4 regions of the Halomonas sp. B23F22_3 genome follow, and region 3 is predicted to be linked to each of the others. Evidence: predicted binding sites of a transcription regulator. Region 3 holds the regulator's gene; each other region holds the start of a gene.

Region 1 (3,192 bases), on a different contig from region 3:
AGGGGCAGGGGTTCATCGCCGCGACCAGCTGGAAGCCGGCGGGAAAGCGCCGCTCGTGGTTGGCCCGGGCGATATGGATCTGCCCCGACTCCATGGGCTCGCGCATCACCTCCAGCACGTGGCGGGAGAACTCCGGCAGCTCGTCGAGGAAAAGCACGCCCCGATGGGCCAGGGAGATCTCGCCGGGGCGCGGCTTCGAGCCGCCGCCCACCAGGGCCACGGCGCTGGCGGTGTGGTGCGGGGCGCGAAAGGGGCGCACGCCCCACTCGGCGGCGTGGGACAGCCCGCTGACCGAGCGGATCGCCGCCACCTCCAGCGCCTCCTGCTCGGTGAGCGGCGGCAGGATGCCCGGCAGGCGACTGGCCAGCATGGTCTTGCCGGTGCCGGGCGGCCCGGCGAACAGAAGATTGTGGCCGCCGGCCGCCGCCACCTCCAAGGCGCGGCGCGCCTGGTGCTGGCCGCGCACGTCGGCGAGGTCGGGCGCCGGCGTCGAGGCCGGGGCGGGGCCGGGGGCGCGATGCGGGAGCAGCGGCGTCTGGCCGAGCAGGTGGGCCACCACCTCGAGCAGGTGATCGGCGGGCAGCACCTCCAAATCGCCGGCCAGGGCCGCCTCATCGGCGTTGGCCCGGGGCACGATCAGCCGGCGGCGCGCCTGGCGCGTGGCCATGGCCATCGGCAACACGCCGCTGAGCGGGCGAAGCCGGCCGTCCAGGGCCAGCTCGCCGGCGCACTCGACCCCGTCGAGGGCCTCGGGCGGCACCTGCCCCGAGGCCACCAGCAGCCCCAGGGCGATGGGCAGGTCGAAGCGACCGCCCTCCTTGGGCAGGTCGGCGGGGGCGAGATTGAGGGTGATGCGGCGCAGGGGAAAGTCGAAGCCGGCGTTGACCAGGGCGCTGCGGACGCGCTCGCGGCTCTCCTTCACCGCGGCCTCCGGCAGGCCCACCAGGGTGATGCCGGGCAGTCCATTGGCCAGGTGCACCTCGACCAGCACCTCGGGCGCCTCGAGGCCGAGGCCGGCCCGGGTGTGGATGATTGCCAGCGTCATGCGCGATCCCTCGCTGCCTGTGTGACCTCAGGCTAGACCAGGCCGGCAAGGGGCGCCCGACGCCGGGCGAGGATCAGCGGTGGGACTCGCCGGCGCCGGCGTCTTCCTCGGGGCGCGCATCGTCGCCGCCTGCCTCGGGGGTCGGCTCCTGCGGGGAGCCGGCACTCAGCGCCTCCGGCAGCGGCTCGGCCGAAGCGCTCGCGGCCTCCCGCGAGGGGGCGGTGTCGAGAGCCTCTTCCAGTGCCGCCACCTGCTGCTCGAGGGCCTCGACCCGCGACCGGGTGCGCTGCATCACGTCCATCAGGATGTCGAAGTCCTCCCGCGACACCAGCTCCAGGCGATCGAAGGCGCCCTTGACCACCTGCTGGATGCCCTTCTGCACCTCTTCCGGGGCCTGGGATGCCCCCTGCAGCCGGTCGCCGATCTGCTGGGCCAGGCGGCTGATGCGATCGTGGCTCACCATGGTGTCTCTCCTGAATCGTCAATGGATGCCTCGCCAAAGGATACGCAAGCCACCGGCAGCGCGCACCATCCGCCGCTGCCTGCTGATGGTGCATATGCGCCACGGCAAAGCACTAAAAAAGTGCGCGCTCGCCGCCCGACTCGCGCCCCCCGCCGCACGAGAAGCCAACGGCCCCATCCAGACAACTGATTTCACGCCACTATTATGAGAAGTGGCACGGTTCACGCAGCGTCAGGACAACCACTTCTCGGGGGGCACCACGCCGCCCACTTTCAAGCAGGGGAGATCCGTCATGAAGCTGATCACCGCCATCATCAAGCCCTTCAAGCTCGACGACGTCCGCGAGGCGCTCGCCGATAACGGCGTGCAGGGCATCACCGTCACCGAGGTCAAGGGCTTCGGCCGCCAGAAGGGCCACACCGAGCTCTATCGCGGTGCAGAGTACGTCGTCGACTTCCTGCCCAAGGTCAAGGTCGAGGTCGCCGTGGACGACGGCCGCCTCGAGACCGTGCTGGACGCCATCTGCAGCGCGGCCAACAGCGGCAAGATCGGCGACGGCAAGGTCTTCGTCACGCCGCTGGAGGACGTGATCCGCATCCGTACCGGCGAACGCGGTGCCGATGCCGTCTGACTGCCCCTCCCTTTCCTTCCCGACGTGGAGAGACACCCATGAGTGAACTTCCCGAACTGAGCTACGCGCTCGATACCTTCTACTTCTTGATCTGCGGCGTGCTGGTGATGTGGATGGCCGCCGGCTTCTCGATGCTCGAGGCGGGCCTGGTGCGCTCCAAGAACACCGCCGAGATCCTCACCAAGAACATCGCCCTGTTCGCGATCGCCTGCACCATGTACCTGCTGGTCGGCTACTACGTGATGTACTCCAGCGACGCCGGCGGCTTCCTGCCGAGCCTGGGTGCACTGATCGGCAGCGAGAACGGAGTCGAGGCGGTGCTCGCCGGCGGTGATGACGCCCCCTACTACTCCATGCGCTCGGACTTCTTCTTCCAGGTGGTGTTCGTGGCTACCGCCATGTCCATCGTCTCCGGCGCCGTGGCCGAGCGCATGAAGCTGTGGGCCTTTCTGGCCTTCGCCGTGGTGATGACCGGCTTCATCTACCCGGTCTCCGGCTACTGGACCTGGGGCGGCGGCTGGCTGGCCGAGGTCGGCTACTCCGACTACGCCGGTTCGGGCATCGTGCACCTCGCCGGTGCGGCGGCGGCGCTCGCCGGGGTCATCGTGCTCGGCCCGCGCAAGGGCAAGTACGGCAAGAACGGCAGCATCTACGCCATCCCCGGCGCCAACCTGCCGCTGGCGACCCTGGGTACCTTCATCCTGTGGATGGGCTGGTTCGGCTTCAACGGCGGCTCCGAGCTGAAGATGTCCGACGTCGCCTCCGCCAACAACGTGGCCCAGGTGTTCGTGAACACTAACGCGGCCGCCGCCGGTGGCGTGATCGCCGCGCTGATCCTGGCCAAGCTGTGGTTCCGCAAGGCCGACCTGACCATGTCGCTGAATGGCGCCCTGGCGGGCCTGGTGGCCATCACCGCCGACCCGCTCTCGCCCAGCGCCCTGGGCGCCGCCCTGATCGGTGCCGTGGGTGGCCTGCTGGTGGTCGTCGCCATCGTGACCCTGGACAAGCTGAAGCTGGACGACCCGGTGGGTGCCATCTCCGTGCACGGCGTGG
Region 2 (3,192 bases), on a different contig from region 3:
GGCCGTCGACCGCGTCGACCAGCAGCAGCACGGAGTCGACCATCGACATGACGCGCTCGACCTCGCCGCCGAAGTCGGCGTGTCCGGGGGTGTCGACGATGTTGATGTGGTAGTCCTGGCCGTCGGGGGCCTGCCAGCGGATCGCCGTGTTCTTGGCCAGGATGGTGATGCCGCGCTCCTTCTCCTGGTCATTGGAGTCCATGATGCGCTCCTGCCCCTCGGCCTTGCGGTCGAGAGTGCCGGACTGGCTGAGCAGTTTGTCGACCAGGGTGGTCTTGCCGTGGTCGACGTGAGCGATGATGGCGATGTTGCGAAGATTCTCGATCACGACGGGATCCTGCTGACAAAATTGGGGCCGCATTATAGGGGCAGGGCGATGACGGCTACCAGCTTTGTCGCCGTGAATCTTCCGTCACGACCAGATATCAGTGGCTTGGGAGCGGTCGTAAGGCGCGGGAATGCGCCATTCAGGCGTCGACGGCGGTGACGCGTGCCTGGCAGGCATGCAGGCGGGCGATGAGGTCGGGCAGGGCCTCGCCGTCCAGCGACGGGTCGCAGCCACCGATGCGCTCGAACCAGGCGCGGGAGACGCAGAGGGTGTCGGCGAGGGGCTGGTGGCGCAGGCGTTGCCAGAACAGCGTCAGCCGGTTGGGGCGCGCGGTGGTCAGCACCACGGCGTCCCGGCCGTGGTGCTCGATGTCGGCCAGGGTATCCACCAGCCAGCCCGGGGAGATGAGCCGCCCCGAGGCCGGGAACAGCAGGACATCGCCCTGGCTGTGAGCGACCGCCGTGTTGAGGCGGTCGCCGAGGGGGGTGCCCTCGGTGACGATCAGGCGGACATCGTGGCGGCTGGTCATGCGCAGCAGGCGTGCATCGCCGGTATCGTCGGCCAGCAGTACCTCGAGGCGCAGGTCGCGGCGCTGTCGCAGGGGCCTCAGCGCCGCCAGGCGGCGCGGAAGGCCGGCACCCGAGGCGCGGGCATCGAGGATGATGCTGCAGACGATCATGCTCGGGTCGCCTCCCATGGTAGGGCGCAGGGCTCTGAGATGGCGCTCACTCCAGGACCCACGCCACCGCTCCGGAGCCCGCGCCACCCCGGTCGGCGCCGCCATGTAAACGAGTGTAGTTTTTGGTGTTAACACGTATCAACGGACGTCCGACTGATATTTCTGTGTCGCGGACATGACCTTCCGACTGCGTCGGGCATGAGGGAGGTCATCGCTGACCCGCCGGCAAAGCGAATGTCGGCCGAGGAGTGCGATTCAATCTGGTGCGCAAGGCGGTCTTTTTGCACCCTTGTGGTGCGATAAGGCGATCAAGAGGTCATCCCACCGGTGAGAATGGCGATCCTGGTGCATGCTTTTGCGAGAGATGGTCGAGTAAAGCCTATGTCTATCAATGGGTTGTGATTTTTATGCCGCCCGGTGGTGCAAGGTTGGCACGCAGCCTGCATTGTTCCTGGCATGGCCATGATGCGGCAGGGTGGTCGTGGGCACCGGCCCGGCGGCATGCTACAACGTCGTTGGAACTAGCCCGCGCCATTGCCCTGCAACCGCTCACACTTTTCAGCCCAGCTCACTGTGGAGGACCTATGTCCGAGAAGACGCTCGCCCTGATTGAAGAACACGACGTGAAGTGGATCGACCTGCGCTTCACCGATACGCGCGGCAAGGAACAGCACGTGACCATCCCGGCCCGTGACGTCGACGAGGAGTTTTTCGAGAACGGTCAGATGTTCGACGGCTCCTCCATCTCCGGCTGGAAGGGCATCAACGAGTCCGACATGATCCTGCGCCCGGAAGACGGCTCCGGCTTCCTCGACCCCTTCACCGAAGATGCCACCCTGGTGCTGCGCTGCGACATCATCGAGCCGGCCACCATGCAGGGCTACGAGCGCGACCCGCGCTCCATCGCCAAGCGCGCCGAGGCCTTCCTGCAGTCCTCTGGCCTGGGCGACACCGCCTTCTTCGGTCCGGAGCCCGAGTTCTTCATCTTCGACGAGGTGCACTGGAAGTCCGATATCGAGGGCTCCATGTACAAGATCTCCTCCGAAGAGGGCGCCTGGTCCACCGATCGTCCGGTGGAGGGCGGTAACCTCGCCCACCGTCCGCGGGTCAAGGGCGGCTACTTCCCGGTGCCGCCGGTGGACAGCTTCCACGACATCCGCGGCGCCATGTGCAACACCCTCGAGGCCATCGGCCAGTCGGTCGAGGTGCACCACCACGAGGTGGCCAACGCCGGCCAGAACGAGATCGGCGTGAAGTTCAACACCCTGGTCAAGAAGGCCGACGAGGTCCAGGAGATGAAGTACGTGATCCACAACGTGGCTCACGCATACGGCAAGACCGCGACCTTCATGCCCAAGCCGCTGGTCGGCGACAACGGCAGCGGCATGCACGTGCACCAGTCGTTCTGGAAGGACGGCACCAACCAGTTCGCCGGCGACGAGTACGCGGGTCTCTCCGAGATGGCGCTCTACTACATCGGCGGCATCATCAAGCACGCGCGTGCCCTGAACGCCTTCACCAACGCCTCCACCAACTCTTACAAGCGTCTGGTGCCGGGCTTCGAGGCGCCGGTGATGCTGGCTTACAGCGCCCGTAACCGCTCCGCCTCCATCCGTATCCCCTATACCGCGAGCCCCAAGGGCAAGCGCGTCGAGGCCCGCTTCCCGGACCCGACCGCCAACCCCTACCTGTGCTTCGCGGCGATGCTGATGGCCGGCATCGACGGCATCCGCAACAAGATCCACCCCGGCGATGCCATGGACAAGAACCTCTATGACCTGCCGCCGGAAGAGGGCAAGTCGATCCCGACCGTGGCCGAGAGCCTGGACCAGGCCCTCGAGGCGCTGGACGCCGACCGCAGCTTCCTCACCGAGGGTGGCGTCTTCACCGACGACATGATCGATGCCTACATCGAGCTGCTCGAGGAAGACGTGGAACGCATCCGCATGACCACGCACCCGATCGAGTTCGACATGTACTACAGCTGCTGATCCCGCGGCGCCCCGGCGCCGCCCCAGCATCGAAAGAGGCACGCCCCCGGGCGTGCCTCTTCTTTTGGTGCGGCTTTTTTTGGTGCGGCTTTTTTGCGGGGCCGGTCGGTGGGGCGCTAGATCAGCAGCATGTGGCCGACGAGGCCCAGCGCGAAGCCCAGCACCGCGCCCAGGGGCGGTCCCCAGTGGTAGTC
Region 3 (3,192 bases):
GACCAGCTGACGGTCGAGCTTGTCGGCGAGGGCATCGATGGCGGCGTACATGTCATTCTCCATGGCTTCGGCATGGAGGTCGGCCCCGGAGGCATGCAGGGTGCAGGCCGCCTGCTGGCGCTCCTTCTCCACGGAGAGGGTGACCTGCACGTTGGTGATGTTGTCGTAATGACGCTCGACGCGGGTCAGTTTTTCCTGCACATAGTCACGCAGTGCGTCGGTCAGTTCCACATGATGGCCGGTGATGTTGACTTGCATGACACGCTCCTTGCTCTTACGGGGTGTGAGTCGATTGTAACCCTTTTTAGCGTCCTGCATACCCCCTCGGTCGGGGGCGACAAGACTCTCGTCGAAAGGCGTCAATTCAATCGCTTGCGCGTGCGTCGACGGCCGGGATTCGGGCGCGTCGAGACGCCATTCGCGGCGTTCAACGCAGGCGCTTGCGCTCGCTGGAGGAGGGGATGCCCATCCCCTCGCGATATTTCGCGACCGTGCGTCGCGCCACGCTGATGCCGGCCTCGTCGAGCAGGGCAACCAGCCGGCTGTCCGAGAGGGGCTTGCGGGGCGGTTCGTCCTGGATCAACTTGCGGATTCGCGCACGGATCGCGGTGCTGGAGTGGGCGTCACTATCGCCGCTGCCGCCCACCTGGCTCGAGAAGAAGTACTTGAGCTCGAACATGCCGCGCGGAGTGTGGATGAACTTCTGGGTGGTGACCCGCGAGATGGTCGACTCGTGCATCTCCACGACCTGGGCGATATCCGCCAGGATCAGCGGCTTCATGGCCTCCTCGCCGCGCTCCAGGAAGTCGAGCTGGCGCACCATGATCTCGCGACCCACCCGCAGCAGGGTGTCGTTGCGGCTGGAGAGGCTCTTCATCAGCCAGCGCGCCTCCTGCAGGTGGTCCTTGAGGAACTGGTTGTCCGCGCTCTTGTCGGCGCGCCGAATCAGGGCGGCGTAGTCCGGCTGGATGCGCAGGCGCGGCATGGCCTCGGGGTTGAGCTCCACCTGCCAGCCCTCGCGGGTATGACGGGCCACGAGGTCGGGAATCACGTAGTCCCTGTCGCCCTCGCCGAAGGCGCTGCCGGGGCGCGGGTCCAGCGAGCGTACCAGGCCGATGGCCGTGTCGAGGGCCTCGTCGTCGAGGCCCAGGCGGCGTTTGAGCAGGCGGCGATCGTCGCCGGCCAGCGCCTCGAGGAACTGGCGGACCAACCGGCGGGCCTGGGGCAGCAGCGGGGTGTCGTCGGGCAGCGTGGCGAGCTGCAGCATCAGGCACTCGCGCAGGTCGCGGGCGAAGACGCCGGTGGGCTCGAACTGCTGGAGGCGCAGCAGCACCTGCTCGACCTCCCGGCTCCTGAGCCCCGTAAGGCCCTGGGCCTTGAGGCCGTCGCGGATCTCGTCCAGGGGCTGGGTGAGGTAGCCGTCGCCGTTGACGGCGTCGATCAGGCTCTCGGCGATGCGCATCTGGCGCTCGTCCAGGTCGGTCATCGCCAGCTGCCAGGCCAGATGACCCTGGAGGCTCTGGCCCGCGGCCTGGCGTTCGAAGTCGGGCGCCTCGCCGCCGGCGGGGGCGCTGCCGAGGTCCTGGTAGGTGTCGGACCAGTCGCTGTCGGTGGCGAGCTCGTCGGGAATCTCGCTGGCCCAGTCGTCGTCGGGCGTCTCGCTCACCGCCTGTTCGCCGAACTCTTCCTCGACGTCCAGCAGGGGGTTGGATTCCAGCGCCTGCTGGATCTCCTGGCGCAGGTCCAGGGTCGAGAGCTGCAGCAGGGCGATGGCCTGCTGCAGTTGGGGCGTCATGGTCAGCTGGGTGCCGACCCGAAGCTGCAGGGAAGCCTTCATGGCCATGAGAGGAGTTCCCTCGACGTGCCGAAAGATCCCACCCTAGCCGCTGGACGCGGGGGGTGCAACCGAAGAAATAGCAACAATCGTGCCAGGATCAAACGGCGTGCCGCCGGCGAATAACGATATTTATATCAGTGTATTGCGATCGAGGAAGCGCTCAGAGGCGGAAGTCCTGGCCCAGGTAGACGTCGCGGACGCGCTGGTTGGCAAGGATCGCCTCGGCATCTCCCTCGGCGATGATCCGCCCGTCGCCGACGATGTAGGCGGTGTCGCAGATGTCGAGGGTCTCGCGGACGTTGTGGTCGGTGATCAGCACGCCGATGTCGCGCGCCTTGAGCTGGCGAATGATGCCCTTGATCTCGCCCACCGAGATCGGGTCGACCCCGGCGAAGGGTTCGTCGAGCAGGATGAAGGCGGGCTCGGTGGCCAGCGCCCGGGCGATCTCGACTCGCCGCCGTTCGCCCCCGGAGAGGCTCATGCCGAGGTTGTCGCGGATGTGGGTCACGTGGAAGTCCTCGAGCAGCTCCTCGAGCCGGCGCTCGCGGCCGGCGCGGTCGAGATCGCGGCGTGTCTCGAGGATCGCCATGATGTTGTCGGCGACCGACAGCTTGCGAAAGATCGAGGCCTCCTGGGGCAGGTAGCCGATGCCGGCCCGGGCGCGCTCGTGCATGGCGGCCCTGGACAGGTCGAGCTCGTCGATATGCACCGCGCCGGCGTCGGCGCGCACCAGGCCGACGATCATGTAGAAGGAGGTGGTCTTGCCGGCCCCGTTGGGTCCGAGCAGGCCGACGATCCGGCCCTGCTCGATGGAGAGGCTGATGTCCTGCACCACCCGGCGCCGCTTGTAGCTCTTGGCCAGGTGTTCGGCCCTCAGGGTCTTCATCACGGGCCATCCTGCTGTTCGGGCTCGAGGGTCATGCGCACGCGCTGGCTCTCCTCGACGCCTTGCGCCTCGGAGCGCGCCTGGACGACGCGCCGGTCGAGGAAGTATTCGAGGTAGCCGCCGTCGAAGGTGTCGCCGCCCTGGTGAAGCTCGGCGCGGTCGATCAGCTCGATGCGCCGCTCGGCGACGTGGTAGACCACGGTGCGTCCCCAGCCGCGCACCAGCGGCTCGTCCGGGGCGGGCTTCTGCTCGATGTAGGCGCGCTCGCCGGTGGCGGTGGCGAGGGTAAGCTGGCCCTGATCGTTGCGGCGGATCTCCACCCGCGCGCCGGTCAGCTGCATGCTGCCCTGGCGGATCTCCACGTCGCCGGTGTAGACGGCGGTGCCGGCGCGATCGTCGAGGTCGAGGCGGTCGGCCTCCACCTGGATCGGGGCGCTGGCATCACCCTCCAGGGCCAGGGTCGGGGTGC
Region 4 (3,192 bases), on a different contig from region 3:
TCGAGCCAGTCGATCGGGATGCACTCCACCCGCGCCAGCCAGGCGCCCATCGGCATCGCCATGCCGGCCATCAGCGTGAGGACGATCACCGTCTGCCAGGCGTCCATGCGTCGTCTCCTCTCTCCATCGGGGCGTGCCGACTCCCCCGGCGGTCGCCTCGATCTCGTCCGGGGGGGCATTCGCGTTCCTTGGGCGGTCGCTTCTGCGCTAGTCTTGCATCATAAAGGGAAACCCATCGGCAACGCAGGAATCGGCGCATGAACAAGGCACTGGCAGTGGTGGCGCTGGGATTGTCGTTGAGCCTGGCGGCTCACGCCCAGCCCATCTACCGCACCACCGACGCCCAGGGCAACGTGGTGTTCACCGACAACCCCGAGGGGGGCGGCGAGGCGGTGACGCTCGACCCGCTTACCGTGGTGCCGAGCCCGGCCGAGACGGCGGGCATGGCGCCCGCCGTGCAGGGCGGACAGGGCGGACAGGGCGAGCCCGACGCGGCCGCCCCGGGGCAGCCGTTCATGCCCTACGATCGCTTCGGCATCCTCTCGCCCGCCCAGGAGGAGACCCTGCCCACCGGCGCGGCCGGCAACGTCCAGGTGACCCTGGGCATCCAGCCCGAGCTGCGCGAGGACCATCGGGTGCGCCTGCTGGTCGACGGGCGGGTCAGCCAATCGGCCATGCATACCGATACCTTCATGCTCAACAACCTCGCGCGCGGGGAGCACGTGCTGCAGGCCGAGCTCCTGGATGACGGCGGGGCGGTCCGCCATCGCACCTCGCCGGTGACCCTCTACGTGCAGCGGGCCAGCGTCAACCTGCCCCGCAACCCCAACAACCCGAGCGGTTAGTTCGCCCCTCGCCGGACGCATCGGCCGCCGTGTCCGGACGGCACCCGTTGGCCCTGTCGCGAGTTCATGCCTCGCGACGACGGACACTTCGATGCCTTCGATCACGCCGACCGGATAAAGGAGGGGGGCGCCTTCGAGGTGCTCGATCGGCTGCGCGGCAAGCCGAGGGAGGAGAGTGGCGATCGCCCGGGCCATCATCGTCCACCCTGGCATCGTCCGCCTCGGCATACCAGGCCCCATTACCCTCCCACCCGGCCCCCCCCGCCCCACTATCCTTCGCCCCCGTATCACCGGCACGCCCCCTAGAAGCTCGCTCGCTTCCCGGGTGATACGCGAATGTAGCGCCCGCTACCGCCCGTGATGCGCCCCGATCGCTCGGCCGGTTGAGGCAGCGAGCGAGGCTCGATGCCCTGGCTGCACGTAAACGGGCGTTCGACGGCCTTATGCACTAAAGTGGTGCGCCAAGATGGGGCGGTCCTGCCCCGGGAAGGCGCTGCCAGCCGCTTCATGAGGTGGCGCGCTTCTTGCAGGTCCTCTCCAGTGCAGGCTCACGGCGCTTCTTCGAAAGGCGCTCATCGGATCGGGCAGGACGGCTTCATGTATCGACGCTTGATGGAACACCTCACCACCGCGGTGCTGCTGCTCGACGGCGAGCTGCGGCTGCGCTGGATGAACCCGGCCGCCGAGGCGCTGCTGGCGATCAGCCTGAGCCGCCTGCAGGGCCAGCCGCTGCCTGCCCTGGTGGAGGGGGAGGAGGATATAGGTGCGCTGCTGGCCAAGGCCCGGGACGAATTCCACCCCTTCACTCAGCGCGAGGCGCGCCTGATCCGGCCCACCGGCGAGCCGCTGACCGTCGACTACACCGTCACCCCCCTCTCCCCGGACGAGCTGCTGCTGGAGATGGAGCCCCGCGACCGGCTGCTGCGGATCTCCCGGGAGGAGGCGCTGCAGACTCGCCAGGAGACCATCAAGGTGCTGGCCCGCGGGCTGGCCCACGAGGTCAAGAACCCCCTGGGGGGCATCCGCGGGGCGGCCCAGCTGCTGGAGCGGGATCTCGCCGACCCCGGTCTGCAGGAGTTCACTCGCATCATCATCGAGGAGGTCGATCGGCTGCGCGACCTCGTCGATTCGATGCTGGGGCCCAACCGGATGATCCGCCACGAGCCGCTCAACATCCACAAGGTGCTCGAGCGGGTCCGCTCGCTGCTGATCGTCGAGCACCCGGCGGTATGGATCGAGCGCGACTACGATCCTAGCCTGCCGGAACTCTCGGGCGACGAGTCGCAGATGATCCAGGCGCTGCTCAACGTGGCGCGCAACGCCGTGGAGGCGATGACCGAGGCCGGCACCGCCTCGCCGCGGCTCACGCTGCGCACCCGCGCCCGGCGTCAGTTCACCCTGGGCGCCGAGCGTCACCGGCTGGTCTGCGAGGTGGCGGTCATCGACAACGGCCCGGGGATCCCCGAGTCGCTGCGCGAGACGCTCTTCTATCCGATGGTCTCCGGTCGCGCCGAGGGCAGCGGCCTGGGGCTCTCGATCGCCCAGTCGATTCTGCACCAGCACCAGGGGCTCATCGAGTGCGATTCGCGCCCCGGCCACACCCAATTCCGATTGCTGATTCCGCTGGAGAAGCACCATGACTGATGCCGCCCGCGTCGTGGTCGTCGACGACGATCGCGCCATTCGCTGGGTGCTGGAGCGAGCCCTGGCCCAGCCCGATCTCGAGGTGGAGACCCATGAGCGCGCCGATCACGCCCTCGAGCGCCTGCTCGAGGATCCGCCCGAGGTGCTGGTCACCGATATCCGCATGCCGGGGCTCGACGGCCTGGACCTGATGGCCCGGGTGCGCGAGGCCCACCCGGAGTTGCCCGTGATCGTGATGACCGCCCACTCGGACCTGGACAGCGCCGTGGCCTCCTACCAGGGCGGTGCCTTCGAGTACCTGCCCAAGCCCTTCGACGTCGACGAGGCGCTGGCCCTGGTGCGCCGGGCGGTGGCCCACGCCCGCGAGCGCAAGCGCCCGGTCAGCGTGCCCGAGGGGCTGGATGCCGAGATCATCGGAGAGGCGCCGGCCATGCAGGAGGTGTTCCGCGCCATCGGCCGGCTCTCCCACTCGCACATCACGGTGCTGATCAACGGCGAGTCGGGCACCGGCAAGGAGCGCGTCGCCCGCGCCCTGCACCAGCACAGCCCGCGCGCCGGCAAGCCCTTCATCGCGCTGAACATGGCGGCGATCCCCAAGGACCTGATCGAGTCGGAGCTGTTCGGCCACGAGAAGGGCGCCTTCACCGGCGCCACGGCCCAGCGCCAGGGGCGCTTCGAGCAGGCCAACGGCGGCACCCTGTTC

The links. The regulator sigma-54, encoded in region 3, starts transcription at its own class of promoters, with help from an activator protein. The targets are predictions, from matches to a motif close to TGGCACNNNNNTTGCTNT.
Region 1: a site for sigma-54 is predicted at 1,721-1,738, ahead of ACGTNG_RS07015 (P-II family nitrogen regulator). Genes of this name have one in related genera too.
Region 2: a site for sigma-54 is predicted at 1,437-1,454, ahead of glnA (glutamate--ammonia ligase). Genes of this name have one in related genera too.
Region 4: a site for sigma-54 is predicted at 1,359-1,376, ahead of glnL (nitrogen regulation protein NR(II)). Genes of this name have one in related genera too.

What each region holds. Positions count from the first base shown of each region.
Region 1 covers NZ_JBIEKG010000003.1:126,446-129,637, forward strand. The annotation lists gene ACGTNG_RS07005 (YifB family Mg chelatase-like AAA ATPase) at 1-1,045, opposite strand, end outside; gene ACGTNG_RS07010 (accessory factor UbiK family protein) at 1,119-1,508, opposite strand; gene ACGTNG_RS07015 (P-II family nitrogen regulator) at 1,801-2,139, shown strand; gene amtB (ammonium transporter AmtB) at 2,178-3,192, shown strand, end outside.
Region 2 covers NZ_JBIEKG010000003.1:538,708-541,899, forward strand. The annotation lists gene typA (translational GTPase TypA) at 1-328, opposite strand, end outside; gene ACGTNG_RS08905 (glycosyltransferase family A protein) at 468-1,007, opposite strand; gene glnA (glutamate--ammonia ligase) at 1,592-2,998, shown strand; gene ACGTNG_RS08915 (ZIP family metal transporter) at 3,115-3,192, opposite strand, start outside.
Region 3 covers NZ_JBIEKG010000005.1:295,775-298,966, reverse strand. The annotation lists gene hpf (ribosome hibernation-promoting factor, HPF/YfiA family) at 1-258, opposite strand, end outside; gene ACGTNG_RS13435 (RNA polymerase factor sigma-54) at 428-1,843, opposite strand; gene lptB (LPS export ABC transporter ATP-binding protein) at 1,998-2,723, opposite strand; gene lptA (lipopolysaccharide transport periplasmic protein LptA) at 2,723-3,192, opposite strand, start outside.
Region 4 covers NZ_JBIEKG010000003.1:542,429-545,620, forward strand. The annotation lists gene ACGTNG_RS08915 (ZIP family metal transporter) at 1-107, opposite strand, end outside; gene ACGTNG_RS08920 (DUF4124 domain-containing protein) at 258-845, shown strand; gene glnL (nitrogen regulation protein NR(II)) at 1,443-2,489, shown strand; gene glnG (nitrogen regulation protein NR(I)) at 2,482-3,192, shown strand, end outside.